One region of the Burkholderia pulmonis genome, then DNA from elsewhere that is predicted to be linked to it. Evidence: riboswitches for the same ligand, from Rfam matches in the RefSeq annotation. Region 1 holds a riboswitch; each other region holds the start of a gene.

Region 1 (9,799 bases):
ATTTCCCAGCTGAAACCGGTCGCCATCACGCCCGCGTTGTTGAACAGCAGGTCGACGCCACCGAAGCGCCGCCATGCGGCCTCGGCCAGCGCGTCGACGGCTTCCGGCCGGCTGACGTCGGTCGGCACGCACAGCACGTCGGTATCGAGCGTCGTGGCGAACGCATCGAGTTTCGCCGGATCGAGATCGGCCAGCACGACGCGCATGCCGAGCGCGGCGGCATGGCGGGCGAGCCCGCTGCCGATGCCGCTGGCCGCGCCGGTGATCACGGCGGTGCCGCCGTCGAAGCGAATCGGATTCGTCATGTCTGTCAGTGTCCTGTCGGGTCGATGCAGGGATGCGCGTAAGCGGGAATCACCGGCGGCGGCAACGATGTGCTGCCGTCGAGCGAGCGCACCGCGAGCTGCTGCGCGAGCGGAAAATGCAGGCTGTGCGTGACGAGGCCGGTGCGCTCGCGCGCCGGCAGGCTGCACAGCGCGAGCGCGGTTTCGGCGAGATAGGCGACGTCCTCCGTCGGATAGCCTTCGGGGATGTAGCGCGCCGCGCCCGGCGTGCGAATCGCGGTGCTCGGCGCGACGAGATTCACCGCGATGCCGTCGGCTTCGAGCTCCGCGGCGAGCCCCTGCGTGAAGCGCGACAGCGCGGCCTTCACCGCCGCATAGACGGTCGCGCCGCCCGCGCGCGAGAAATCGTCGAACGGCCGCAGCGGCGGCAGCGCCGTCACCGAGCCGACGTTGACGATCCAGCCGGCGCCGCGTGCGCGCATCAGCGGGATCGCGGCCTGCGCGAGCGCGAACGGGATGCGCAGATAGTGTTCGATCGTCGTGTCGAACATCGTCATCGGCATCGCGTCGACGCACGCGTAGTCGGCCACGCCCGCGTTGTTCACGAGGATGTCGAGGCCGCCCGCGGCCTGCGCCGCGCGTCCGACGAGCGCGTCGCGCTCGGCCGCGTTCGACAGGTCGGCCGCCAGTGCGATCGCGCGGCCGCCGGCCTGCTCGATCAGCGCGACCGTTTCGGCAAGCGTGCCGGCGGTGGTCGCCGATTGCGTAAGGCTGCGCGCCGTCACGACGACGGTCGCGCCTTCGGATGCAAGGCGTTGCGCGATCGCGCGGCCGATGCCTCGGCTCGCGCCCGTCACCAGCGCGCACTTGCCGGCCAGGATCCGGGTTCGGGTGTCGGTCATGATGTCTCCAGTCATTTCGATGCGTGTCGTTCAGCCCGCGATATCCGCAACATGCAGCACGAGCTTGGTTTTCGCCTCGCCCGTTTGAACGAGATCGAGTGCGCGGGCCGCCTGTACGAGCGGGAAACTGTCGAAGCGCGGCACGCGCAGCGCGCGCCGGCCGAGCCGTTCGGCGATCGACGCGAGCGTGTTGCCGCTCGGCATCCGGCTGTAGGTCAGCGCGACCCGCAGCCCGCGACGCGCGGCCTCGGCGCCGGTCGCGGCCAGCCGTTCGGCATCGCCGGCCGCGAGCGTCATGATGTTCACGAGCGTGCCGCCCGGCGCGAGCAGGTCGAGCGCACCGGGCAGCGAGTCGCCGCCGACCGCGTCGAGCACGAGGTCGACGCCGCCGGGCACCCATGCGCTTGCGGCCGCGGCGATGTTCCCGGCGCGATAGTCGATGGCGATCTCCGCGCCCAGCGCTTCGACCGCGTCGCGGTTGCGCGCCGAACAGGTCGCCGCGACGCGCGCGCCGGCCTGCGCCGCCAGCTGGATCGCGAACGTGCCGACCGCGCCCGCGCCGCCGTGCACCAGCACGGTTTGCCCGGCACGCAGCCCGCCGTCGTCGAACAGGCCGGCCCACGCGGCCAGCGCGGGCGTCGGCGTTGCAGCCGCTTCCGCGAAGCCCACCGCGTCGGGAAGCCGCACGATCGAGTCGTGGCGTACCGCGACGTATTCGGCATACGCGCCCCAGCGCCCCGCGCCGACGTCGGTCTGCGCGAACACGCGCATGCCCGGTTCGAACCCGTCGACCCCGTCGCCGACCGCTTCGACGACACCTGCGGCGTCGAAGCCGATCACGAACGGAAACGTGTACTGCATGAACGCGCCGAGGTAGCCTTCGCGGCATTTCCAGTCGGCGGGATTGACGCCCGCGTACGCGACGCGGATCAGCACGTCGCCGGGGCCCGGCTGCGGGGCCGGCACGTCGGCCAGCCGCAAGGCGTCGGAATGACCGACGCGGTCGATCAGAAGCGCTCGCATCTTCGTGTCTCCAGGATGTTGTCGGTGGGGTGTTGCGTGCGGCGCGTCACGCCGCCGTATCGGCCAGCAGGCTCGAGGCGAGCGGACAGAACGCATGCGAGATCGCGTCGACCGTCCAGTCGGGGCTCTCGGCGTCGAACCGGCGATCGACCCAGCCCCAGTGATACGGATGCAGCAGGTATTCGCCGAGCAGATCGCCGACCTGCGCGAATTCCTGTTGCCACACGTGCGTCCATGCGCCGGGCGTGTCGATCCGGTTCAGGCGCCAGTTGCGGATGCCCGGCATGAACGCGGGCATGCGCAGCAGTTCGTGCTCGAGCGAGGCGACCTGTGCCGCGCTTGCCTGCGGACGGACGCGCAACATCAGCGTGCGCCAGATGCCGTCGCGCAACGCGGGCTCGCGCAGGCCGCCGCCGATCGCACGGCATGCGGCACCGTCGATGCGGGCGATGCCCGGCAGATGCGCCAAACCGGCGAAATCGACTGGGGAATCGCGCGACCGTTCATCGCGCAGCACGTCGAGCGTGTAGTCGCCCGCGCCCCAGCAGCCTTCCAGATTGCGCGCGAGCGTCACGCGTTTCGCGCCCGGCAGCGCCTGCGCCGCCTCGCGCAATGCGTGCTCGACCGCCTCTGCGTCGCGATCCGCCGACGCGAATACCTGGGCCGTGTCATGCCGCATGGTCGACCTCCGTCAGTGCGGGCAGCGGCGCATCGGCGTCCGCCATCACATGGCGGCGGCGCGCGTCGCAGAGCCCGTCGACCGCCATCCAGAACGCAACCACGTCGCCGTCGGTCAACGCGCGCATCCGGTAATAGGCATGCGCATCGTCGACCTGCCACGTCAGCCACAGCGTGCTGGGCTGCCCCGGCACCGCGACGGGCGGCGACACCCGGCGGCCGGCCGCCGTCAATCCGCGCGCCGCATGGCCCGGCAGGTAGCGGTCGCGCAGCAGCGCGAGCACGTCGGGAATGCGCTCGGGCGCGAGCGTGATTTCGTCTACGATCTGGATCATTCGCGTGTCGTCCGTGGTCGTTCGGGTCGGGATGGGTGGCCGGCCTACGCCGTTCCGGCGAGGCCGAAGGCGGCCGGCGTGGATAGCATTCTTGCGTGGACGCGGCTCACGAACCCCTACCGGCCCGCTCACCGGCCCCTGTCGCAGCGATCAGATCGGGAGACTCATGAAACAGCGTGTATTGCCGGCGAGCGGACGCGTGCTGCCGGGTCTCGGCGCACGCCTGCTGAGCGAACTCACGCGCAGCGGCGCGCCGCCGGCCGAGCGCGCGGCACAACCACCGCAAGCGGAGACGGCGCCGGGCGGCTTCGTCGCGCTGTACCGCGACGCGATCGAGCGGCTCGAGGCGCAGGTCGCGCGCGGCAACGGCCATCCGCCGATGCGCAAGCAGGAAGTCGACCTGATGTGCCGCTGCCTGCTGAGCTGCGCGACGCTCGCCGACGCGATCCGCTGCGCGCGCGACTTCTGCGAGATGCTGACGCCGCGCGCCGGCGGGCTGTCGCTCGCGGTGCGCGAAGGACGCGCGACGTTCCGGATGGATTCGCTGCGCCGCACGCGCAGCCCGGCTGCGTGCCTCGTCGACCTGACCGGGCTGTTCTGCTATCTGCAGCTGTTCGGCTGGCTGATCGGGCAGCCGCTGCGGCCGACCGACGTGTGGCTCGGCCATCCACGCCGTGACGACGCGATGCCGCTGCTCGGGTTGTTCAACGCACCGGTCGACGTCGGCCGCTCGACCTACGGCTTCGCGTTCGATGCGGCGCTGCTCGATTGCCGCGTGATCCGCCAGCCGGGCGAACTCGACGCATTCCTCGTCGATTTCCCGTTTCGTCTGATCGATGCGGCGCCGGCCGTCGTGTCCTGGGCGCAGCAGGTGCGCGGCTTTCTCGATGCGGCGCTTGCGCGCGAACAGGCGCTGCCGGCACTCGCGGAGCTGGCCGCGTGGCTCGGCGTCAGCGAGGCGACGCTGCGGCGGCGGCTGGCGGCGGAAGGCAGCGGCTATCACGTGCTGCGCGAGCAGTGCCTGGCCGACTCGGCGCGACACTGCCTGCACGAGACGGACTGGCCGATTACACGCGTGGCCGCGTATCTCGGCTTCGGCGGCGAAGAGGCATTCCGGCGCGCGTTCGTGCGCTGGACGGGCATCGCGCCGAGCCGGTTCCGGCGCACTGGCGCGACATCCGGCCAGCCGGTTTCGTCAGACGTGAAATGCGGCCCGGGCGCATAAAAGACAGAATTTCGAAAGCGATTGCCCGCCAATGACGTTTTTTCGCATCCTCGCGCAACCGGGCGATTGACGCGCCCGAGCGCACGCCATTACCCTTGCGCGCTGATGGTTCCCGGAGACGGGATCAAAAGGGAACGCAGGAGAGGCAACGCCTCGAATCTGCGGCTGCCCCCGCAACTGTGAGCGGCGAATCCGTGCCACTGCATGCCACTGGGAAACCGGGAAGGCCCGCACGGATGGCGACCCGCGAGCCAGGAGACCTGCCATCGACCCGAGGTCCAAGCAGCCGCACCGGGCGGGGTGTCCCGATGCGCCCGGCACCGCCGTTGGCGGTCGCCCGTTGCATGGACGGCCCGACCTCAGGATCCGCCCGATGTTCATCGTTACCGAATCCGCTTCCGCACCGGAAGAGTTGCGCCGGCACGCCGCCGGCATGCACGGCCCGCCCGCGCGCCCATGCCACGCCGAACCGATCGCGTCTGCCGGCATGCGCCGCAGCGACGCCCGCGGCGACTGCCCGCCGGGCCCGGCCGCACGATAGACCACCGATGACGATACCGGCACTGCCTGCTCACGATTGCCGCACGCGCAGACCGATAACAACGACAGCCTCATGAAGATTCGACACCTCCTTGCCACGTCCGCCGCGACCGCACTTTTCGCGCCCCTCGCCCACGCCGCCGGCGACGCCGCGCCTGCACCGCCGTCGCAGGCAACCGACGGCGCCGACCTGCCGACGATCACCGTGACCGACACGCGTCGGCTGCCCGAATCGTTCGACGGTCGCTATGCGACGACCCAGGTCCTCACCCGAACCGACCTCGACCGGCTGTCGCCGAGCGACCCGAGCATCACGCAGGCGCTCGCGACGCTGCCCGGCGTGACCATCTCGCAGAACGGCGGCCCCGGCACGTCCGCGTCGGTCAGCATTCGCGGCTCGTCGGCCAGCCAGGTCGCCGTGTTCATCGACGGCATCCGGATCGGCTCGTCGACCACCGGCATCGCGCCGTGGGCCGACCTGCCGACCGAGGCGTTCGAACGCGTCGAAGTGATCTCCGGGCCAGCCGCCGCATCGTTCGGCGCGAATGCGATGGGCGGCGTCGTGCAGCTCTTCACGCGCCGCGCCTCCAGCCAGCCGAACCAGACCACCGTGTCGTTCGGCGGCGGCTCGAACAAGACGTTCGACACGCAACTGCGCACGTCGGGCACCGTGCCGTCGACCGGCCCGCTAGCGGCGCTCGGCGGCCTCACCTACTCGCTCGGCCTGCACTCGTACAACACGGCCGGCATCGATGCGACGCGACCGTACGCGTACGGCCATGAAGACGGCCGCAATCCGTATCACGCGCAGGATCTCGATGCGCGCCTCGGCTACGCACGCGACAACTGGTCGGTCTCGACGTTCGCGCTGTATCACCGCTCCGACCTGTCCTACGACAACCTCGGCGGCGCGGATCGTCAACTCGATCACCAGTTGACGACCGGCATCGCGTTCCATCTCGACATCACGCCGGATACGCAGTTCGACCAGTCGTTCGGTTATGCGAACGATCGGGCGTTCCTGTATGCGAGCAATCCGACCATCCCGACCGACCAGATCAACTCGCAGCGCATCACGACGTCGACGTCGCTGACGCACCAGGAACACGGGTTCCACCTGTTCGGCCTGCCGCTGTCCGGCGAAACGAAGCTCGCGTACGACTTCACGCGCGAACAGGCCTTCCTGCCGGTCGACATTCCGAGCGGCGTGCCGACGCGCAACGATTCCGCGTTCTCGCTGCATCAGTCGGCCACGCTCGGCAGCGTGACGATGTTCCTCGCGGGCCGTCACGAAATCATCGCCGGACAGTCGGTGAATACCGGCAACGCGGCGCTGTCGTGGGCGATCACGCCGGTCTACACGGCGCGCGTGTCGTACGGCAATGCGTTCCGGTTGCCGACCTTCAACGACCTGTACTACCCCGGCTACGGCAACCCGAACCTCAGCCCGGAACGCAGCAACACGGTCGAGGCCGCGCTCGATGCGAACACGTCGTACGGCACGTTCACGGCCGCGATCTACGACACGCGCGTCTCCAACCTGATCGCGTACAACCCGGCAACGTTCTCGCCGATGAACATCGGCCGTGCGCATATTCGCGGCGTCGACCTGTCGTACAAGGGGACGATCGGCCAGTACACGCCGGTCAGCGTCGCGATCGGCCTCCTCGATCCGCAGGACGAGACCAACGACAGCTGGCTCAACCGCCGGCCGCGCCAGACGGTCAGCCTGAACGTCGACCACACGTGGGACGAGCTGCACCTGCACGCGCTGAGCACGGGCGCGTCGCTGAACTACGGCGGCACGACGTTCGACGATCCGGCCAACACGACGTACCTGCCGTCGTACCTGACCGTGAACCTGCGCGCGTCATACCGGATCAATTCGCACCTGACGGTATCGGCCACGCTGTCGAACCTGTTCGATCGCCAGTACATGACCGCGTACGGCTACAACACGCTCGGTCGCACCGCGTTCGGCAAGGTCAGCTACACGTTCTGACGATCCGGAACACCGGCGCCTGCGTCGCGGGCGCCGACACCGGCCGACCTGGCCGGCACGTGCGGGAAATTGACATCGCGGCAAAAACTAATAGAATTAGTTTTTTGACTAACCCGCATAGCATCCGTCATGGCACGTGCCGGCATTACCGTGGACAGGCTTGTCGAAGCCGGCGCGCAGCTCGCCGATGAAACCGGCTTCGAGCAGCTCACCGGCGCCGCGCTCGCGCGGCACTTCGGCGTCAGGCTGGCCAGCCTGTACTCCCATATCCCGAATTTCGACGATCTCAAAAGCCGGATCGCGCTGTTCGCGCTGCAGGAGCTGGCCGATCGCGCCGCCGACGCGCTGGCCGGCCGCACCGGCAAGGACGCGCTCGCCGCGCTCGCGAACGTGTATCGCGACTATGCGCGCGTGCACCCCGGCCGCTTTGCGGCCGCGCGCCATCCGGTGAGCGCCGAGCGCGCCGCCGGGAGCGCGGGCGGGCAGCTCGTCAGGATGACCGCCGCCGTGCTGCGCGGCTACGACCTGCCCGACGCCGAACAGGCACACGCGATCCGCCTGCTCGGCGGCTTCTTCATGGGCTACGTGACGCTCGAAGGCGCCGGCGGCTTCTCGCACAGCGCGCCGGATTCCGACGCGTCGTGGGCGCGCAGCCTCGATGCGCTCGACGTGATGCTGCGCCACTGGCCGTCGCCTGCATGACGCGCCGAACGGAATTCAAGCGATGAAAGACCAACCCGACGGCGTCGCCCTGCCGAGCCGTGTCGTGCCCTTCCCGACCTCGATCAGCGACGAGGCGCGAGCCGCGCTGCAGCGCCTGACCGGCGCCGACGGCGTGCCGCTGAACGCATTGCACGTGATGCCGGCCCCCGACGACGTCGACGCGTGGATGCGCGTGAAGGCCGCTGCCGATGCGCATTACGCGGCCGCGGTCGAGCAGCTCGCCGGCCATCTGCGCTCGCGCGTCGAGACGATCCGCGTGGGCCATGCCGACGTGCATGTCGCCACGCCCGAAGCAGCGGTTTCCGGCGAATCCGCGTACATCGACCTGCACGGCGGCGCGCTGGTCGTCGGCGGCGGCGCCGCATGCCGCGCCGGCGCGCAGATGCAGGCCGACCGGCTCGGCGTCCGCTGCTACGGCATCGACTACCGGATGCCGCCCGAACACCCGTATCCGGCCGCGCTCGACGATTGCATCGCCGCCTATGCGTACGTGCTGGCGCGTCACGCGCCGGAAAACGTCGTCATCGGCGGCCGCTCGGCCGGCGGCAACCTCGCCGCCGCGATGGTGCTGCGCGCCCGCGACGAAGGCCTGCCGCTGCCGGCCGCGCTCGTGCTGCTGTCGCCGGAAGCCGACCTGACGGAATCCGGCGACAGTTTCGAGACCAACCGGCTCGTCGATGTCGTGCTGCCCGCGCCGCTGATGCAGAACAACCTGCTGTACGCGAACGGCGCCGATCTCGCGCATCCTTACCTGTCGCCGCTGTTCGGCGATTTCACCGCCGGCTTCCCGCCGACGTTCATCCAGAGCGGCACGCGCGACCTGTTCCTGTCGAACGCCGTCCGCCTGCATCGCGCGTTGCGGCGCGCGCAGGTGCCGACCGAGCTGCACGTGTTCGAAGGAATGCCGCATGGCGGGTTCATGGGGGCCCCGGAGGATATCGAGCTGAGCCAGGAAATCGCGCGCTTCGTGCATGCGCATCTGCCGGCATTGAACTGAGCCGGCGATGAACGGAAACGCGCACGAGAACGATATCGGCATCGGTCAGGATCGCTGGATCGCATGTGGCACGTTAACCGGCGACCTGGCGCGTGCGGCCGATGTCGACCCGCATCTGGCAGCCGTCATGCCGTTGATCGACGTGCTGGAGACCCGCTGCGTCGCCGGATGCTGCGGCATCGACGCGTTCGGCCTCTGGCCGGACGAAATCGCCGTGGCGCTCGACACACGGCATCCCGATGCGCTGACACGGCTCACCGACGATCTGCTGTCGGTCCGGCGTGCGATCGAGGCATTGCCGTCCGATATCGTCGTCAGCACGCGACTGAACCAGTACTTTCGAAAAACGGTGATGGTCGAGCTGCTCATCCATCTCCGGACGACGGTCGACACGATCCGGTCGACACGCGCCGCACCACGCGGCTAGATCAGCCCGCGCACGCCCGCGACCAGCTGGATCGCGCCGAATATCGCGACGACAGCCGCCGACACGCGCGACAGCCCGTGCATGAACGCGAGCGACAGTTTCGTGCGCAGCGCGGCGGTCGCGCTGCTCAGACACAGCCACCACGTAGCCGAACCGATGAACACGCCGGCGACCATCCACGCCACGGCCGGCCACATCGCCCCGTCCCGCGCACCCGACAGCGGGCCGAGCGCCGCGAAGATCCCGACGAACGACACGATCGTCATCGGGTTCGACAGCGTGAGCCCGAACGTCGTCAGGAAATCGCGCAGCACGGTCGTGCGCGGCAAGTCGCGTTGCACCGCCGACGCGGCCGGCGCCTGACGTGCAATGGTCCACGCGAGCCACACCAGGAACGCGCCGCCGCCGATTTTGAGGCCGACGGTCAGCATCGGGAATGCGGTGACGATACCCGCGATGCCGAGCGCACCGAGCAGCCCGTAGATCGCATCGGCGCACGCGGCGCCGATGCCCGTCGCGAACCCCGCCCGAAAGCCGCGGCTCAGGCTGCGCTGAATGCACAGCATGCCGATCGGGCCGACCGGCACCGCGATCGACAGCCCCATCACGACGGACTTGATGAACAGCATCGCCTGCTCCTCGAGACATCCACGGGTTGAACAG
Region 2 (9,799 bases), on a different replicon from region 1:
TTCGCGCGCGACGTCGAGCTTGGCCTCGGTGGCCGCCCCGCCGCTGTTCTTGCTGACGACGACGTCGATGCCCGCCAGCGCGAACAGCGCGCGTTCGCCGTCGGGCGTGAACGGGCCGCGTGCGGCGACGATCTGCGCACGCGCGTTGCCGGGATGCGCGTCGAGGCAGCGCACGAGCCAGAACTGGTGCGACGGGATCGCATCGAGATGCGCGAGCGGTTCGCGGCCGAGCGTGAACAGTGGCCGCCTGAACGGCGCGAGTGCGGCCTCGATGCCGGCCCAGTCGTCGACCATCCGCCAGTCGTCGCCCGGTTGCGGCGCCCAGGGTGCGCGACGCAGCGCCCATAGCGGCACGCCCGCCTCGCGCGTGGCGGCCGCCGCGTTCGCGCTGATCTGCGCGGCATACGGATGCGTCGCGTCGATCACGAGGCCGATGCCGGCGCTGCGCAGATAGGCGGCCAGCCCGGCGGCACCGCCGAACCCGCCGACGCGCACGTCGCAGTGCAGGTCGTCGGGAGTCTTGCCGAGCCCGGCCAGGCTATAGATGTGATGCGGGCCGAGCGCGCGCGCGATCTTCAGCGCGTCGCCGGTGCCGCCGAGCAGCAGGATGCGCGCGCTCATCGTGCCTCCCCGACGATCCGGCCCTGCCGGTCGATCGCGAACATCTCGACGGCGACCGACGGCGGCACGACGTCACGCGCCACCCGCAGCGCATGCGCGCAGACGAGATTGCCGAGCGGCACGCCGTCGGCCTGCGCGAGCTTCAGCGCTTCCTGGCTCGTGTTCGCGGCGCGCATCGCGGCCTGCAGCGCATCGCTCGCACCGGCTTCGGCCGCCCACTGCGCGAGCAGCGGCAGGTCGATGCTCGAATGGCGGCTGTGCAGGTCGAGGTGGCCGGCCGCGAGCTTGCTCAGCTTGCCGAAGCCGCCGCACATCGACAGCCGCGCGACCGGCGCGCGCCGCAGGTGCTTGAGCACCGCGCCCGCGAAATCGCCCATTTCGATCAGCGCCATGTCGGGCAGGTGGTAGTGCGCGCGCATGGCGTCCTCGCTTGCGTTGCCCGTGCAGGCGGCGATATGCACGATGCCGTTGGCGCGCGCGACGTCGATGCCCTGATGAATCGACGCGATATAGGCCGAACACGAGAACGGCCGCACGATGCCGGTCGTGCCGAGGATCGACAGCCCGCCGACGATACCGAGGCGCGGATTCATCGTCTTCAGCGCGAGCGCTTCGCCGCCTTCGACGCCGATCGTCACGTCGAAGCCGCCCGTGTAGCCATGCTCGGCCGCGAGCGCTTCCAGGTGCGTGGTCATCATCCGGCGCGGCACCGGGTTGATCGCCGGTTCGCCGACCGGCAGCGTCAGCCCCGCGCGCGTGACCGTGCCGACGCCCGGCCCCGCATGAAAGCGCACGCCTGGCGCCGCCGCGAGCGCGACGCGCGCAAAGATCAGCGCGCCGTGCGTGACGTCCGGATCGTCGCCGGCATCCTTGAGCGTGCCGGCTTCCGCGCCGTCGGCCGTGATGCGGCAGAACTCGAGCCGCATCATCACGCGCTGCCCCTTCGGCAGCACGATCTCGACTGCATCGTCCGCGTGGCCCTCGAGCAGCAACCGTGCCGCCGCGAGCGACGTCGCGGTCGCGCAGCTGCCGGTCGTATAGCCGAAGCGTAGCGGCGCGGGCTGTTCGGGGGTTTCGTCGCGCATCACGCGTCCGTCGGGTTCGCCGGGTTCGACTCGCCGGCCGTTTCGGCCGGGCCGGCCGCGTCGGGCTTGCGCACCTCGTACAGCGTGACCGGCAGCGGCTGGCGCCACGTGTCGAAGCGCCCGAGCGGCTCCGCATGCGCGAGCGATACGCGCGTGAGTGTGCCGCCATGCCTGTCGCGCCACGCGGCGAGCGCCATTTCGCCTTGCAGCGTGACCGCGTTCGCGACGAGCCGGCCGCCGGGCTTCAGCGACGCCCAGCACGTGTCGAGCACACCGGATGCCGTCGCCCCGCCGCCGATGAAGATCGCGTCCGGTGCGGCGAGCCCTGCGAGCGCATCGGGCGCACGGCCGGCCACCAGTTGCAGGCCCGGTACGCCGAGCGCATCGCGGTTGTGTTCGATGAAGCGCTGCCGTTCCGCATGCGCTTCGATCGCGATCGCCTGGCAGGACGGATGCGCCCGCATCCATTCGATGCCGATCGAGCCGCTGCCGGCGCCGACGTCCCACAGCAGCTCGCCGGGTGCGGGCGCGAGGCGCCCGAGCGTCATCGCGCGCAAGTCGCGCTTCGTGAGCTGCCCGTCGTGGCGGTACGCATCGTCGGGCAGGCCGGGCGTGAGCGCGCGGCGCGGTGCGTCGGGGCCGGCCCGGCAGTCGAGCGCGACGAGATTGAGCGCGGCGGTTTCGTCGACGTGCCAGTCCTGTGCGAGGCCGTCGATGCGCCGCTCGAGCGGGCCGCCCAGATGTTCGAACACGCTGATGCGCGTCGGCCCGAAGCCGCGGGCAGCGAGTTCGGCCGCGACGGCGGCCGGCGTGCGGCCGTCGGCGCTCAGCACGAACAGGCGCCGGCCCGGCAACAGGTGGCGTGCGAGCGTCGCGAGCGGACGCCCGACGAGCGACACCGCGCCGACATCCTGCAGCGCCCAGCCGAGGCGCGCGGCCGCAAGCGACAGCGACGACGGTGCGGGCAGCACGCGCCATTCGTCGGGGGACAACTGGCGCGCGAGCGTCGCGCCGACGCCGAACAGCATCGGGTCGCCGCTGGCGAGCACGCACACGGGCGAGCCGCGGCGCGCGAGCACGCCCGCGAGGTCGAACGGCGACGGCCATGCGTCGCGCGCGGCACGCAGCCGTGCGGGCAGCATGTCGAGATGCCGTTTCGCGCCGACCACGAGCGTCGCGTCGAGCAGCGCGCGCCGCGCGCTGCGTCCGAGCCCCGCGTAACCGTCGTCGCCGATACCCACTACCGTCAGCCACGCCGTCATGCACCCTTCCCCATCGTTCGATTCCCTGCCATGTGTTGCGATGCGCGGGCGTCGTGCCGCCGCGCGCTGATACGTTGAATGCCGTCGACACTGCCTGTCCGGACGCGGACGGCCGCAGCGATGTCAGCCGCGCGGCATGCCGCCGAGAGCGTTCAGCAAGGTCAGATACATGCCGGCAATCGATGCGACCAGCAGCCAGCCGAGCAGCAGCCACACGAGCGGCCGCATGCCGCCCCGCCTGAACAGCCAGGTTCCGCCTGCCACGATCGGCACGCCGAGGCCGGCAAGCCCGACATTCTTGGGCCACTCCGCAGACGACGCAAACGGAATCAGCACGCTGGACAGCAGCATCCATGCGGGGATGGCCAGCAAGGCCAGTGCAATCCCCATGCCGAACAGCTCCGTCCTGCCGAGTTTCATCATCGAGGTTGCCGGCCTGTCGCCGATCGAATGCCGAGCCGCCAATCGTACCATTCGCGCGGCCGTGCGCAGGCCGCCACAGCCATGCTGCGACACGGTTGCAGCGCAAATCGCCGATGCCGGCCCGGGGCCGAAATCGGGTATCCTACGGCCGTTCGTTCGCCGGTGCCCTTCGGGGCCGAAGAGGGAACACAGGGCGCGCCGCGCGCCGCTGTGGCTGCCCCCGCAACTGTAGACAGCGAGCCGAGCTCCCCCTCATGCCACTGGTTTCACCGGGAAGGCCGGGAGCCGGTGCCGACCTGTCAGCCAGGAGACCTGCCGGCCTGAAAGTGCGTGCGTGCCAGTCGGCGTCGGGCGGGGTGTACCGATGCGTTGGCCGCTGCGCGACACTGTCCCGGTATCCCGTTGAGTTCCGCCCCCGATTCGATTCCTGCCTCGCCCGTCGTGCGCCCGTCGGCCTGCCCGGGGCTCGTGCGCGTGGTCGCGGCTGCCGACGGCGGGCTGTGCCGGATCAAGCTGCCGGGCGGCAGGCTCGACGCGCGGCAGGCACGCGCGATCGCCGCGGCCGCGCATGCGTGCGGCTCCGGCGCGATCGACGCGACCAATCGCGCGAATCTCCAGCTGCGCGGCATTCGCGACGGCGCGACCGACGCGCTGACGCAGGCGTTGCTCGACGCGGGGCTCGGCCCGCATGTCGACGCCACCACCGACGTGGCCGCGCTTGCCGCGAGCGACGACGTCCGCAATCTCATGCTCAGCCCGCTCGCCGGGCACGATCCCGCCGCCCTCGTCGACAGCCGCGCGCTGGCCGCGCCGCTGCTCGACATGCTGGCGCGCGAGCCGCGCCGCGGCGAGCTGTCGCCGAAATTCTCGATCCAGCTCGACGGCGGTGAAGCGCTCGCGGCGCTCGATCATCCGCACGACATCTGGCTGGCCGCGCGGCGTCGCGACGACGGCGTCGTACGCATCGCGGCCGGGCTGGCCGGTTGCCCGCCGGTCTCGCACGGCGATCGGCCGGCTTCCGTCGACGTGTCGCCCGAAGCGTGTGTCGCGCTGGTCCGCGCATTGCTGCTCGCGTTCCTCGATCTCGCGCCGGCCGATGTCACGCGGATGCGCGCGTTGCTGGCGACGTGCGACGAGCGCACGTTGCTCGACCGCGCGCAGCACTACCTGCCCTTTCCTCTCACGGCCGATCCCGCGCTCGCCGGCTGGCGACGCGTGCGCACCGACCCGGCACTGCGTTTCGGCGCGCGGGCGTCGCTCGATGCGGCGCGCTGCAGCGTCGGCGCGCAATTCGTGCTCGGGCGGCTCGACGCTATGCAACTGGAACGGCTTGCCGCGCTGGCCGACACCGACGGCGACGGCACGCTGTCGATGACGCCGTGGCAAGGCGTGTTTCTCCACGGCGTGCTGCATGCGCGCGTACCGGCGACGCTCGACGCACTCGCGTCACTCGGCCTCGTCTGCACGTCGTCGGACCCGCTCGCGATGCTCGTCGCGTGCGCCGGCAGCACCGGCTGCGCGAAAGCGCGCGCCGATACGAAGCACGACGCGCTTATGCTCGCCAAGCGCATCGGCCAGCCGGTCGATGTGCACCTGACCGGGTGCGAACGCCATTGCGCGCTGCCACACCCCGCGACGCACACGCTCGTCGCGGTGGCGCCCGCGCATTACGACCTTTACCGGCGCGACGCGGCCGCGGGCCTCGGCGCCCCGCTCGCGCGCCATCTGACGATTGACCAGGCCGCGGCCCGTTTGACGGGTGCACGGCACAGCCAGGACACCACCGATGCTTGACTACATTCGCGACGGGCAGGAAATCTACCGCCAGTCGTTCGCGACGATCCGCGCCGAGGCCGACCTGTCGCAGGTTCCGCCCGACCTCGAGAAACTCGCGGTGCGCGTGATCCATGCGTGCGGGATGATCGACGTCGTGTACGACCTGCGCTTCTCGGCCGGCGCCGGCACGGCGGGCCGCACGGCACTCGCGGCCGGCGCACCGATCCTGTGCGATGCGCGGATGGTCGCCGAAGGCATCACGCGCGCGCGGCTGCCTGCGGCCAACCGCGTGATCTGCACGCTCGGCGAGCCCGAAGTGCCCGATCTCGCACGACACCTCGGCAACACGCGTTCGGCCGCCGCGCTCGAACTGTGGCGTCCGCATCTCGCGGGCAGCGTCGTCGTGATCGGCAATGCGCCGACCGCGCTGTTCCACCTGCTCGACATGATCGACGCCGGCGCGCCGCGTCCCGCCCTGATCCTCGGTTTCCCGGTCGGCTTCATCGGCGCGGCCGAATCGAAGGCGATGCTCGACGCCGACAGCCGCGGCGTGCCGTACGTCGCGCTGCTCGGCCGGCGCGGCGGCAGCGCGATGGCTGCCGCCGCGGTCAACGCGCTGGCGACGGAGGTCGAATGACGACCGCGCGCGGACGGTTGTTCGGGGTCGGCGTCGGTCCCGGCGATCCGGAACTGATGACGATCAAGGCGCTGCGCGTGCTGCAGGCGGCGCCTGTCGTCGCGTATTTCGTCGCGAAGGGCAAGAAAGGCAACGCGTACGGCATCGTCGAAGCGCATCTGCTCGACACGCAGACGCAGTTGCCGCTCGTCTATCCGGTCACGACCGAGGCATTGCCGCCGCCGCTTTGCTACGAGACCGTGATCGCCGATTTCTACGACACGGCCGCCGAGATCGTTGCCGCGCACCTCGATGCCGGCCGCGACGTCGCGGTGATCTGCGAAGGCGACCCGTTCTTCTACGGCTCGTACATGTACCTGCACGACCGCCTTGCGCCGCGCTACGACACCGAGGTCATCCCGGGCGTGTGCGCCATGCTCGGCGGCACGGCCGTTCTCGGCCAGCCGCTCGTCTATCGCAACCAGAGCCTGTCGGTGCTGTCGGGCGTATTGCCCGAGCACGAGCTGCGCGAGCGGCTCGCACGGGCCGACGCGGCCGTCGTGATGAAGCTCGGCCGCAATTTCGACAAGGTGCGGCGCGTGCTCGACGAACTCGGGCTCGCGAAGCGTGCGCTGTACGTCGAGCGCGCGACGATGGCGAACCAGCGCATCGTGCCGCTCGACGAGGTCGATCCGATGGCGTCGCCGTATTTCTCGCTGCTCGTCGTGCCGGGGGAAAAATGGCAAGGATGACGACCCCGCCCGCGATCGTGATTCTCGGTGCGGGCGCGCTGGCCACGGCGCGACGCATTCAGGCGCGCTATCCGGGCGCGAGCGTGCACGGCCTGGCCTCGCGCGTCGATGCCGACGTGCCGTTCGACGAACTCGGCGCGCACCTGCGCGAACTCTATGCGCGCGGCCTGCCGATCGTCGCACTGTGCGCGGCCGGCATCGTGATCCGCTGCCTCGCGCCGACGCTTGCCGACAAGGGCGTCGAGCCGCCGGTGCTCGCGGTCGCGGAAGACGGCTCGGCCGTCGTGCCGCTGCTCGGCGGGCTGACGGGCGTCAACGTGTTCGCGCGCGAAATCGCCGAGTGCGTCGGCGTCGCGCCGGCGATCACGACGAGCGGCGAACTGCGCTTCGGCGCATGCGTGCTCAATCCGCCCGAAGGCTATGCGCTGGCCGATCTCGCGCAGGGCAAGCGCTTCGTGTCCGACCTGCTCGCGGGAGCATCGACACGCGTGGACGGCGCCGCGTCGTGGCTCGACGATGTCGCGCTGCCGCGTGACGACGCGGCCGCGCATGCGATCCGCGTGACGCCCGATGCGTGGAGCGGCACGCGCGACGAACTGGTGATCCATCCGCGCAGCGTGGTGATCGGTGTCGCCGCGGATGCCGTGCATGCAGGCCAAGCACTTGCCGCGCGCATCGAAGCGACGCTCGCCGCGCACGGCCTGGCTCGGCTGGCGCTCGCGGCCATCGTCGCGCCAGCATCGTCGATCGGCGAAGCCGCGCTGGAAGAAGCCGCATATTCGCTCGACGTGCCGCTGCGTTTCGTCGATGTTGGCCACGATGCACCCGCCGATGCACCCGCGCTGCTCGGCCGCGCGTTGCGCGTCACACACACGCTGCATGACGCATCGAACGGCCTTGCGTGCGCGGTGGCGTCGCATCCGGTCGATCCCGCCACGCTCGGCCGCGCACGCGGCCGCCTGACGGTGCTCGGCCTCGGCCCGGGCGCCGCCGCGTGGCTCACGCCGGCTGCGCGTACCGCACTCGCGGACGCGACCGACATCCTCGGCTACACGACCTACGTGACGATGGCCGGCCCGTTCCGCGACGACCAGCGCGTGCACGGCACCGACAATCGCGAGGAAATGCAGCGCGCGCGCCATGCGTTCGAACTCGCGGCCGAGGGCCGGCGCGTCGCGGTCGTGTCGTCGGGCGACCCGGGCGTGTTCGCGATGGCCGCGGCCGTGCTCGAGGCGCTCGACGAAGCGCGCGACCCGCAATGGGCCGCGGTCGACCTGCGCGTGGAGCCCGGCATTTCTGCGTCGCTCGCCACGGCCGCGCAGGCCGGCGCACCGCTCGGCCACGACTTCTGCGCGATCTCGCTGTCGGACAACCTGAAGCCGTGGGACGTGATCGAAACGCGTCTGCGGCACGCGGCACAGGCCGATTTCGTGATGGCGTTCTACAACCCGATCTCGCGCGCGCGGCCGTGGCAGCTCGACCGGGCGCTCGATATCGTCCGTACGCACCGCGCGGCCGATACGGTGGTCGTGCTCGGCCGCGACATCGGCCGGCCGGGCGCGGCGCTCGCGACGACGACGCTCGGTGCGCTGCGCAGCGACCAGGTCGACATGCGCACGATGGTGATCGTCGGCTCGTCGACCACGCGCCGCTTCTCGATCGGCACCGCACGCGAGTGGGTCTATACGCCGCGCTGGTATCGCTGAAGCGGTTACCGCGTGAGCGTGCCGTCGTGCGCGCCCGCATGCGTGACGCCGGCCGCGCTGCCGGTTCGCCAGAACCGGTACACGAGCATGCCGACGATGGACTGCGCCGCGACCACGAATGCGACGCAGCCGGCCCACCCCCAGCGATGCCAGCCGGGCACCGGCAGGATCGAGCCGAGACTGCCGCCGAAGTAATAGCAGGACAGGTAGATGCCGATCGCCGTCGAGCGCACGCTCGACGCGGCCTGCGAAATGAACGTGTTGGCCGACGCCTGTTCGACGAACACGGCGGTCGAGCTGAGCGCGAGGCCGGCCAGGATCACCGGCACGCTGTCCGACAGCGTCAGCAATGCGCCGCCGATCGCGAGCACGGCGGCGGCAAGCCCCGGCGCGCGCGGGCCGCGATGCCGCGCGAGGCGGCCTGCCAGCGGCGTCACGACCACCGCGACCAGAAACACCGCATAGATCGCGCCGATTTCGACCGTGCCGAAGCCGAACGGCGCACGCGCGAGCCGCAAGCCGACGAACGTGAACGTCGCGACCTGCGAGGCGAGCACGCACGCGCCGATCGCGAACGACGCCAGGAGCGGGCCGCGCGTAACGACGCGCCATGGCGATCCCGCACGCGCATCGTCGCGGGAAGCTCGCCGCACGATCGCGCCGGATGCCGGCAGGCTCGCGTAAATCGCGACGCCGGTGACGAGACACAGCGCCGCGACGAGGTCGAGCGCATGCCGCCAGCCCCAGATCGACGTCAGCAGGTTGGTCACGAACCGGCCCGCGAACCCGCCGAGCGTCGTGCCGGCGACGAACAGCGCGCCGATCTCGGCCGACGTACCGGCATCGAAGCGTTCGCCGATAGTCGCGATCGACAGCGCAAAGACAAACGGCATGACGAGCCCGGCCGCGAAGCGTGCGCCGAGAAACGACGCGAAACCCGTCGCATGCGCGGACCACACGACCGGCAGCGCGACGGCCACCGCCGCCAGCGAGATCGCCATGCGCCGCTCGACGCGCGCGGCCAGCACGCCGACGAACGGCGCGATAATGGCGACGGCGGTCGTCGTCGCGCTCACGCCCTGCCCCGCGCGCTCCGCGCTGACGCCGAAGGTGGCCGCGAGTTCGTGCAGGATGCCCTGCGTCGAATAGAGATTGAGAAACGCGGCGAAACCGCAGAGAAAGAACGCGATGCGCGTGGTCCTGTCGTTCATCGGAAATGCCTGATCGTCGATGCCGACAGTCTGACGAGCGCGCCGCGGGCACGCCAATACCGTTTTCATCGTGATTGATACCGGAACGACAACAATGCTCGACCTGCGCCGCCTCCGCTATTTCGTGGTCGTCGCCGACGAACTGCACTTCGGCCGTGCGGCATTGCGCCTGCGTGTCGCGCAGCCGCCGCTCACGCGCCATATCGCCGCGCTGGAAAGCGAGCTCGGCGTCCGGCTGTTCGAGCGGTCGACGCGCGCGGTGCGGCTCACACCGGAGGGCGAACTGTTCGTCGAGCACGCGCGCAACGTCGTTCGCGCGGCGGACGAGGCCGAATCGAGTGCCCGCA
Region 3 (9,799 bases), on a different replicon from region 1:
TCGCATGGTCGCCGTGGTAGATGCTCGGCTGCTGTCCGGACAGGTGCCGCACGGCCGTCGTCATCCCGCCCTGGAACTGGTAGTAGTCGTTCGAATCGAGGATGTCGTGCTCGCGGCTGTCCTGGTTCTGCACGACGACGTCGATTGTCGCCAGCCGCTCGCCGAATACATCGGCTGCCGCGTCGCCCGCACTGTTCTGCGCATACGCATGGCCGCCCCACTGGCGGTACGCGTCGGCAAGATCGGCGTCGGTCTGCCAGCGGCGCTGGTCGATCAGGTCCTGCAGGCCCGCGCCGTAGCTGCCCGGCCGCGCGCCGAACACGCGCCAGCCGGCGCGGCGCCGCGCTTCGTCGGGCGCCATGCCCTGCGCGATCCATTTCGCGCGTTCGTGCTCGATGCGCGCGCGGACCGGGTTCAGTTCCTCGGGCTCGTCGAGCGCGGCGACGGCCTGCACGGCTGCGTCGAACAGGTGCATCAGGTTCGGGAACGCGTCGCGGAAGAAGCCCGACACACGCAGCGTCACGTCGATGCGCGGCCGGTCGAAGATCTCGATCGGCAGGATCTCGAAGTCGGTCACGCGGTGGCTGCCGTGCGCCCATTTCGGCCGCACGCCGAGCAGCGCAAACGCCTGCGCGATGTCGTCGCCGCCGGTGCGCATCGTCGCCGTGCCCCATACCGACAGGCCGATCGCGCGCGGATAGTCGCCGTGATCCTGCAGATGACGCTCGATCAGTTGCTGCGCGGATTTCAGGCCGAGCGACCACGCGGCCTGGGTCGGCACCGCGCGCGTGTCGACCGAGTAGAAATTGCGGCCGGTCGGCAGGACGTCGGGACGGCCGCGCGACGGCGAGCCGCTCGGCCCCGGCGGCACGAAACGGCCGTCGAGCCCGCGCAGCAGCTGGCGCATTTCCTCGCCGCCACACGCGTCGAGCGCGGGCAGCAGCGTTTCGCGGACACGTTCGATTACCGCGAGCGTATTCGACCATTCGCCGGGCGGCGTCACGTCGACTCCGTTGTTGCACAGCCCGTCCAGCCATTGCTGCGCGAGCCGTTCGAGCCGCTCGCGCGTATCGCCCGCATGGCGCCAGGGCGATGCGTCGAGCGCCTGCAGGATCGCCGGTCGCGGGCCGGTCCACGGCGCGGCCCAGTCGGCCGCGAGCGGATCGAAGTCGTCGCCGAGCGCGAGATCGCGCGCCAGCGCGCCGATCAGCCCGGCCCGCGCGCCCTTGCCGTCGCCGACCGGAAAGCGTGCGAGCGCGAGCAGCGTATCGCGGCGCTGGCGATCGGCCGGCGACAGGCCGAACACGTGCAGCCCGTCTCGGATCTGCGCTTCCTTCAGTTCGCACAGCCACGCGTCGACGCGCGTGAGCAGCGCGTCCTCATCGCCGCTATCGCGCGGCGGCGACACGCTCAGTTCGTCATGCAGGCGATGCTCGGCGATCGTCGCGAGGATCGTCTTGCGCAGCAGCTTCGCGCGCCGCGCATCGACCATCAGCGCTTCGTAGTATTCGTCGACCTGCCGTTCGAGATCCTGCAGCGGGCCGTAGTTTTCCGCGCGCGTGAGCGGCGGCATCAGGTGATCGACGATCACGGCCTGCGCGCGACGCTTCGCCTGGCTGCCTTCGCCCGGATCGTTGACGATGAACGGATACAGGTGCGGCAGCGGGCCGAGCGTCAGGTCTGGCCAGCATGCGTCGGACAGCGCGACGCTCTTGCCCGGCAGCCATTCGAGATTGCCGTGCTTGCCGAGATGGATGACCGCGTCGATGCGGTACGCATCGCGCAGCCAGAAATAGAACGCGAGATACGCATGCGGCGGCACGAGATCCGCATCGTGGTAGCTCGCGTAGTCGTTTTCGCCGCGCGAGCGCGACGGCTGGATGCCGACGAACACGTTGCCCGCGCGCCAGCCGGCGATCGTGAAGCGCCCTTGCCGCAGCGTCGGATCGGCTTCGGGCGGGCCCCAGCGTTCGTTCAATGCGTCGCGCACGGCTGCCGGCAATCGCGCGAAACGCGCGACGTAGTCGGCCAGCGGGAAGCTCTGGAACGCGGGGCGCAACGCGTGCACGGCCGCGTCGTTGGTCACGCCTTCGATGAGCCGCGCGATCAGCGCATCGCCGTCGGGCGGCAGGTCGGCCAGCGCGTAGCCCGCATCGCGCAGCGCCGCGAGCACGCGCAGCGCGGATGCCGGCGTGTCGAGCCCCACGCCGTTGCCGATCCGCCCTTCGCTTTGCGGATAGTTCGCGAGAATCAGCGCGACGCGCTTGTCGGCGTTGTCGAGCGTGCGCAGCCGGCACCAGCCGCGTGCGAGGGCCGCGACGAACGCGATCCGCTCGGCGTCCGGCTGGTAGCGCACGACGTCGACCTCTGTATGCGGGCAGCGATACGCGAGCCCCTTGAAGCTCACCGCACGCGTGACGATGCGGCCGTCGACTTCCGGCAGCGCGATGTGCATCGCGATGTCGCGTGCATGCAGGCCCTGATTGTCGGCCACCCACGCGTCGCGATTGCCGCCGGACAGGATCACCTGCAGCACCGGCGCATCGCCGGCGAGCACGTCGTGTTCGGGGCTGTCGATCGAGCCGGCCGCGAATGCGGTCGTGTTCAGCACGAGTGCCACGCCATGGGTATCGCAGAGCTGCGTGATGACCTCGCGGCTCACCGCGTCCTTCAGCGACGTCACCGCGATCGGCAGCGGATTCAGCCCCTGCTCGACCAGCGCGTCGGCCAGCGCGTCGAACACGGCCGTGTTCGCGGCCTGCCAGTGCGCGCGATAGAACAGGATCGCGACGACGGGCGCGCCGGGCGTCCAGCGCGGCCGCCAGTCGTCGACGCTCGCGCGGTCGCGCGCCGGGTGATACAGCGCGGCGGCCGGCAGCGGGCGCGGCAACTCGGGTTCGTCGCCGAACCCGAGCGTATTCCATGCGATGCTGCGCAGCAGCGCGTCGGCGTTGTGCACGCCGCCTTCGCGCAGGTAGCGCCACCACAGCCGGCACAGGTCCGGCGTGACCGTGCTCTTCGCGACGAGGTTCGGGTCTTCCTGCAGGTCGCCCGAGAACATCGCGAGCTGCTGCCCGCGTTTCGACGCGAGCGACACGGCCTGCTCGATCCCGTACGGCCAGTAGGCTTCGCCGCCGAGGTGATCGATCACGACCGTCTTCGCGTGGCGCAGCACGTCGTCGACGTAGAAATCGACCGACGCCGGCTGGCGCAGGAACGTGACGTTCGCGAGCCGCACGCTCGGGAATCCGGCCGGCAGATGCGGCACGACGCTCGCGAGCAGCGACAGCGTCGTGTCGGCCGAACTCAGGATCACGATGTCGGCCGGCTGCTGGTCGATCCGGACGACGCCCTGCGTATCGTCGACGAAGCCGCCCGGCGTGGTGCGCAGCAGATGCATCGCGCGTTACGCCTGTTGCGGCTCGGCCGCGCACGCGGCGTCGAACGCGCGTTGCAGCGCGGCCGCGTCGAGATCCTCGCCGATCAGCACGAAGCGGCTCGCACGCGTTTCGCCGTCCTGCCAGCGCCGGTCGAAATAGCTGTCGAAGCGGCGGCCGACACCCTGGATCACGAGCCGCATCGGCGCGCCGGGCAGCGCGGCGAAGCCTTTCGCGCGATAGATCGTGTGCGTCTCGACGACGCGCTGCAGCGCGGCGATCGTCGCTTCGCGCGTGCTGGCATCGCCCGACACGACCACCGAGTCGAAATCGTCGTGATGGTGGTCGTGATCGCCGTCATCGGCCGAGCCGTGATGGTCGTGACGCAGGTGGATCGTGTCTTCCGATGCCGATTCGAGGCCGAGCAGCATCGCGAGGTCGAGCTCGCCGCGCGTCGCGCGCACGATCTTCACCTGCGGCGGGATCTCGTCGCGGATCGCGGTTTCGATCTGCGCAAACTCCGCGTCGCCGACGAGATCGGCCTTGTTCACGATCACCAGATCGGCGGACGACAACTGATCGGCGAACAGCTCGTGCAGCGGCGATTCGTGGTCGAGGTTCGGATCGGCGCGGCGCTGCGCGTCGACGGCCTGCGGGTTTTCCGCGAACTGGCCGCTCGCGGCGGCCGGCCCGTCGACGACGGTCACGACCGCGTCGACCGTGAAGCTGTTGCGGATCGTCGGCCAGTTGAACGCCTGCACGAGCGGCTTCGGCAGCGCGAGGCCCGACGTCTCGATCAGCACGTGGTCGATGTCCGCGCGGCGCTCGACGAGCGCTTCCATCACCGGATAGAACTCCTCCTGCACGGTGCAGCACAGGCAGCCGTTCGCGAGTTCGTACAACTGGCCCGATGCTTCGCCCTGCGCGCCGTCGGCGTCCTCGCAGCCGATGCCGCAGCCCTTGAGGATTTCGCCATCGATGCCGAGTTCGCCGAATTCGTTGACGATCACCGCGATGCGGCGGCCTTCGGCGTGCTGCAGGATGTGGCGCATCAGCGTCGTCTTGCCGCTGCCGAGAAAGCCCGTGACGATCGTGACGGGAAGCTTGCGTAGGGTCATGGTAGGTCCGGTGTCGAAGAGGGAATCAGGACGGGATCGTCGCGTCGGTGGCGGCGTGGCAATGCATCGGGTGACGCGCAGGAAGATCGCCACGCAATCCGGACGGACAGCCGCACGACGGGCGGAACAACGGATCGGACATGGTGCTTCCTTGCGAACGGTCGACATCATGAATGCCAACACGGCTGCCGCCGGCCCTGCCCGCACCGCCTGCCGTTCGCCGGGCCGGCCCGGCGCATGCGCGCGGGGGCAGATCGGCGGAGGAAGCGTCGAACACCGGGCGTCGGGCCTGCTGCGGCCGTGGACGATGCGCCGCCTCCCCGCGGCGCTGAACCCCAACGTTTAGGCCGGTATCCGGGCTGACGAACACGCCGCTTCGCCTTCCCGGATGCGCGCGGCATCCAGTGGCGGTCGTCCGCATGCGTGCGGCATGCGGCGAAGCGGCGCTGCATCGCACTGTGCGCGATGCGTTCGCTTACCGTTGCGGGGGCAGCACAGGTTGGCTCGACTGCGGCGCAGGCAGGCTCCCTGTTTCCCGTTTAACTGCGCGCGCCGGAGCGGCGCGCGCGAGCACCAAAACGCGTGCGAGTGTAGGCGGCGGTGCGGGGAGCGTCAAGGCGGAACGGGCCGTCGGGCCGCATTCTGCACCGCTGCCGGGCCACGCCGGAGGCCGTGCGCGGCGGTTCGCACGGGCAAACCGCTGTGCTATCGTATGTGCCGCGTTCGGTGCTCGCATGCGCATTCCGTGCATGCAGTTAAACGGGAAACAGGAGGCGGACGACCGCCCGGCCTGTGCTGTCCCCGCAACGGTACGCCGCCCGCGCAACGCGCTTCCCCGCGCCTGCGCCCAGGTCGCCCGCGATGCCACTGCCCGTCAGCCGGGCGGGAAGGCTGCGGCCTGGCAAGCGGCCAGCCCGGATACCGGCCGACGCAAGGGGCGAGCCCGACGCTCGCCGAACGCCCGATCCGCGGGGGACGGATGGGGTGCGCATTCCGCCCGCGTTCGCGCGGGCTTCGCCCGATCCGTCATGTACTGCCTGCCCGCCGGCCGCCGCTGTGCCGCCCGCCTTCCCCTTTCCACTGTTTCGACGCGGTGCGAACCGTGCCGCGCGCAATGAGCCGCGCGTGGCTCATCGGCGCCGGCCCCGGCGACGCCGACCTGCTGACGCTCAGGGCCGTGCGTGCGATCGGCGCGGCGGACGTGCTGCTCGTCGACGATCTCGTGAACCCCGACGTGCTGCACCATGCGCGCGCCGACGCGCAGATCGAGCACGTCGGCAAGCGCGGCGGCCACGCGTCGACGCCGCAGGAGGCGATCGTCGCCGCGATGTTCGCGCACTTGCGTGCGGGCCGCAGCGTCGCACGGCTCAAGGGCGGCGATCCGTTCGTGTTCGGCCGCGGCGGCGAGGAACTGGCCGCACTCGGCGCAGCAGGTTTTCCGGTCGAGATCGTAAACGGCATCACCGCGGGCATCGCCGCGCCGGCCGCGCTCGGCATCCCGGTCACGCAGCGCGGCGACGCGCAGGGCGTGATCTTCGTCACGGGCCACGGCGCCGGTGTCGACGAGCCCGACTGGCGCGCACTCGCGGCGACGCGCATGACGATCGTGATCTACATGGGCATCCGCCGGCTCGATACGATCGTCGCCGCACTGCGTGATGGCGGCCTGCCGGGCGATACGCCGTGCGCGGCGATCGAGAATGCGACGCGTCCCGAACAGCGGCACGTGCTTGCGACGCTCGATACCGTCGTCGAACGCGTCGGTGCGACCGGCATCGGTTCGCCGGCGATCGTCGTGATCGGCCGCGTCGCGGCGCTCGCCGACGATCCGGCCGTGCGTGCCGCGCTCGGCGGCCGCGCATGATGCGCGTCGCGCTCGGTGTCGGCTTCCGCGCAGGCGTCACGGCTGCGCAACTCGATGCCGCGATCCGCGCGGCGCTGCAGTGCTACCCGGCTGCCGAACCGGCGCTCGTCGCCACGCTCGCCGACAAGGCATCCGCCCGGGCACTGCGCACGCTGTGCGCGCGACGCGGCTGGCCGCTCGTTGCGTTCGACGCGGCACAGCTCGCGAGCCGCCCGGATCTGGCCGCGAGCGGCCCGTCGGACGCGGCGCTTTCCCGCTTCGGCGTCGCGGGCGTGGCCGAGCCCTGTGCGCAGCTCGCTGCGCCGCACGGCCGGCTGCTGGGCCCCAAATCCATCCGGGACGGCGTGACGGTCGCGCTCGCCGGCCCGCTCTGAACCCTTTGTTTCGCTTTCGACAGGACGATTTCCGATGAAGACCGATGCCGAATCCCATCAACGGATGACCGAACGCCGCCGCGCCGGCCACGAGAAGAAGCAGGCCGCCGCCACCCAGGAAAAGGGCCTGCTGATCGTCAATACCGGCAACGGCAAGGGCAAGAGCACGGCTGCGTTCGGCATGGCCGTGCGCGTGCTCGGCCACGGCATGCGGCTCGGCGTCGTGCAGTTCATCAAGGGCGCGTTGCACACGTCCGAGCGCGACTTCCTCGGCGCGGTTGCGGAATGCGATTTCGTGACGATGGGCGACGGCTATACGTGGAATACGCAGAACCGCGACGCCGACATCGCGACCGCGCGCAAGGGCTGGGACGAGGCGCGCCGGATGATCGAAAGCGGCGATTACCGGATGGTGATCCTCGACGAGCTGAATACCGTGCTGAAGTACGAATACCTGCCGCTCGACGAAGTGCTCGCGACGCTCACCGCGCGGCCGGATTCGGTGCACGTCGTCGTGACCGGGCGGCACGCGCCCGACGCACTGATCGATGCGGCCGACCTCGTCACCGAAATGCGGCTCGTCAAGCATCCGTACAAGGAGCAAGGCGTGAAGGCGCAGCGCGGCGTGGAGTTCTGAGCATGCCGGCCTGCCCCGCGCTGTTCGTCAGCGCGCCCGCGTCCGGTCAGGGCAAGACGTCGGTGACGGCCGGCCTCGCGCGGCTGCATCGCCGGCTCGGCCGGCGCGTGCGCGTGTTCAAGACCGGGCCCGATTTTCTCGATCCGATGCTGCTCGAGCGCGCGAGCGGCGCACCCGTGCATGCGCTTGACCTCGGGATGGTCGGCGAGGCCGGCTGCCGTGCGCTGCTCGCCGAAGCCGCACGCGATGCGGACCTGATCCTGATCGAAGGCGTGATGGGGCTGTTCGACGGCACGCCGAGTAGCGCCGATCTCGCGGCCGCATTCGGTGTGCCGGTCGTCGCGGTGATTTCCGCGAAGGCGATGGCGCAGACGTTCGCGGCGATCGCGTTCGGGCTCGCGCGATTCCGGCCGGGTCTGCCGTTTCACGGCGTGCTGGCGAACCGCGTCGGCTCGGCGCGGCACGCGGAATTGCTGCAACAGGCGCTGCCCGACGACCTGCGCTGGCTCGGGCACGTGCCGGCCGACTCGGGCATCGCATTGCCGGAGCGGCATCTCGGCCTGCATCAGCCGGCCGACATCGGCGATCTCGACGCGCGGCTCGATCGTGCGGCCGACGTACTCGCGCAGACGGCGCTGGCCGCCTTGCCGCCGGCCGTCGCGTTCGCCGAACCGGACGCGGCGGCGCCGTTGCCGCGCGCGCTCACCGGCAAGCGGATCGCGGTGGCACGCGATGCGGCGTTCTCGTTCATCTATCCGGCGAATCTCGCACTGCTTGAGGCACTCGGTGCGGCGCTGCGGTTCTTCTCGCCGCTCGCCGACGAGCCCGTGCCGGACGATTGCGATGCGCTGTTTTTGCCGGGCGGTTATCCGGAACTACATGCGGCGACGCTCGCGGCGAATGTCGAGGCCGCGCGAACGATTCGTGCACACGCGGCCGCCGGCCGGCCGATCGTCGCCGAATGCGGGGGGATGGTGTATCTGTGCGAATCGCTGACCGACGTGGACGGCGTGACGACGCCGATGCTGGGCCTGCTGCCGGGTCATGCGACGATGCAGCGCCGGTTCGCGGCGCTCGGCATGCAGCAGCTCGAGACGCGCACCGGGCCGATGCGCGGGCATACGTTCCACTATTCGCGGCTGGCGACGCCACTGGCGCCGGTTGCTAGCGCCGCGCGCCCGGACGGCACGCCCGGCAGCGGCGAAGCCGTCTATCGCGACGGTGCGATCGTCGCGACGTACATGCACATGTACTGGCCGTCGAATCCGGATGCGGTCGTGGCGTTGTTCGGCGGGGAAGCGTTCTGAACGATCGCGCGTCACGCGCGATCCGGTTCCGTCACACCAGGAACGCTTCGGTCAGCTTCACCCAGTACGACGCGCCGGTCGGCAGTGCCGCATCGTTGAAGTCGTACCCGGGGTTGTGCACCATGCAGCCGCCTTCCCCGTCGCCGTTGCCGATGATCAGGTAGCAGCCGGGCCGTTTCTCGAGCAGGAACGCGAAATCCTCGCTGCCGGTGAGCGGTACCATTTCATCGATCAGGTTTGCGTCACCGACCCACTCGCGTGCCACGCCGCGCGCAAACGCCGTCATCTCCGCATCGTTGACGAGCACCGGGTAGCGGCGCTGGTAATCGATTGTCGCGGTCGCGCCGAACACGGCCGCCTGCGCATGCACGACTTCCTTGATGCGGGTCTCGAGCAGGTCGCGCACTTCCGGCTTCAGCGCCCGCACCGACAGGCGCATCTGCGCGCGATCGGGAATCACGTTGGGCGCCTCGCCCGCGTGGATCGCGCCGACCGTGACGATCGCCATGTCGAGCGGCGACACGTTGCGCGACACGATCGTCTGCAGCGCCAGCACGATCTGCGCGCACACGACGACCGGATCGATCGCCTTGTGCGGCACCGCGCCGTGGCCGCCGCGGCCCTGCACGTCGATAACGACGGTATCCGACGACGCCATGAACGACCCCGGCAGGAAGCCGAACTTGCCGGTCGGGAAACCCGGCATGTTGTGCATCGCGAAGATCGCATCACACGGGAACAGCTCGAACAACCCTTCGTCGAGCATCTTCTTCGCCCCGCCGAGCCCTTCCTCGGCCGGCTGGAAAATCAGGTTCAGCGTGCCCGAGAAGCGGCGCTCGCGTGCGAGATGCTTCGCGGCGGCGAGCAGCATCGCCGTGTGGCCGTCATGGCCGCACGCATGCATCTTGCCGGCGATCGTGCTCTGGTACGGCAGGCCCGTCGATTCGTGGATCGGCAGTGCGTCCATGTCGGCGCGCAGGCCGAGGCGCTGCCTGCCGTCGCCCACCTTCAGTTGCGCGACGACGCCCGTGCCGCCGAGCCCGCGATGCACCGTGTAACCCCACGACTGCAGTTGCTCCGCGACGAGGTCGCTTGTTGCGAATTCCTCGAAGCCCAGTTCCG

The links. Region 1 has a riboswitch for cobalamin ahead of AC5LXK_RS23485 (TonB-dependent receptor domain-containing protein). Riboswitches for the same ligand answer to the same signal wherever they lie in the genome.
Region 2: it holds a riboswitch for cobalamin, as region 1 does, so the genes downstream of both, cobG (precorrin-3B synthase) here and AC5LXK_RS23485 (TonB-dependent receptor domain-containing protein) in region 1, are expected to answer to the same signal.
Region 3: it holds a riboswitch for cobalamin, as region 1 does, so the genes downstream of both, cobA (uroporphyrinogen-III C-methyltransferase) here and AC5LXK_RS23485 (TonB-dependent receptor domain-containing protein) in region 1, are expected to answer to the same signal.

The regions. Positions count from the first base shown of each region.
Region 1 covers NZ_OZ480187.1:1,496,233-1,506,031, reverse strand. Annotated here, with positions in the region: gene AC5LXK_RS23515 (SDR family NAD(P)-dependent oxidoreductase) at 1-305, opposite strand, end outside; gene AC5LXK_RS23510 (SDR family NAD(P)-dependent oxidoreductase) at 311-1,186, opposite strand; gene AC5LXK_RS23505 (NADP-dependent oxidoreductase) at 1,217-2,209, opposite strand; gene AC5LXK_RS23500 (Dabb family protein) at 2,256-2,888, opposite strand; gene AC5LXK_RS23495 (hypothetical protein) at 2,878-3,222, opposite strand; gene AC5LXK_RS23490 (AraC family transcriptional regulator) at 3,389-4,447, shown strand; cobalamin riboswitch at 4,537-4,729, shown strand; gene AC5LXK_RS23485 (TonB-dependent receptor domain-containing protein) at 5,061-6,989, shown strand; gene AC5LXK_RS23480 (TetR/AcrR family transcriptional regulator) at 7,119-7,691, shown strand; gene AC5LXK_RS23475 (alpha/beta hydrolase) at 7,714-8,709, shown strand; gene AC5LXK_RS23470 (DUF6331 family protein) at 8,717-9,136, shown strand; gene AC5LXK_RS23465 (LysE family translocator) at 9,133-9,765, opposite strand.
Region 2 covers NZ_OZ480186.1:1,882,496-1,892,294, reverse strand. Annotated here, with positions in the region: gene AC5LXK_RS08760 (cobalt-precorrin-6A reductase) at 1-621, opposite strand, end outside; gene AC5LXK_RS08755 (cobalt-precorrin-5B (C(1))-methyltransferase) at 618-1,706, opposite strand; gene cbiE (precorrin-6y C5,15-methyltransferase (decarboxylating) subunit CbiE) at 1,706-2,968, opposite strand; gene AC5LXK_RS08745 (hypothetical protein) at 3,092-3,391, opposite strand; cobalamin riboswitch at 3,535-3,725, shown strand; gene cobG (precorrin-3B synthase) at 3,833-5,185, shown strand; gene AC5LXK_RS08735 (precorrin-8X methylmutase) at 5,178-5,804, shown strand; gene AC5LXK_RS08730 (precorrin-2 C(20)-methyltransferase) at 5,801-6,535, shown strand; gene cobJ (precorrin-3B C(17)-methyltransferase) at 6,532-8,241, shown strand; gene AC5LXK_RS08720 (MFS transporter) at 8,247-9,452, opposite strand; gene AC5LXK_RS08715 (LysR substrate-binding domain-containing protein) at 9,547-9,799, shown strand, end outside.
Region 3 covers NZ_OZ480186.1:1,859,415-1,869,213, reverse strand. Annotated here, with positions in the region: gene cobN (cobaltochelatase subunit CobN) at 1-3,400, opposite strand, end outside; gene cobW (cobalamin biosynthesis protein CobW) at 3,407-4,495, opposite strand; cobalamin riboswitch at 4,824-5,088, opposite strand; cobalamin riboswitch at 5,202-5,439, shown strand; gene cobA (uroporphyrinogen-III C-methyltransferase) at 5,610-6,359, shown strand; gene AC5LXK_RS08630 (cobalamin biosynthesis protein) at 6,356-6,733, shown strand; gene cobO (cob(I)yrinic acid a,c-diamide adenosyltransferase) at 6,768-7,370, shown strand; gene AC5LXK_RS08620 (cobyrinic acid a,c-diamide synthase CobB) at 7,373-8,677, shown strand; gene AC5LXK_RS08615 (M20 aminoacylase family protein) at 8,709-9,799, opposite strand, start outside.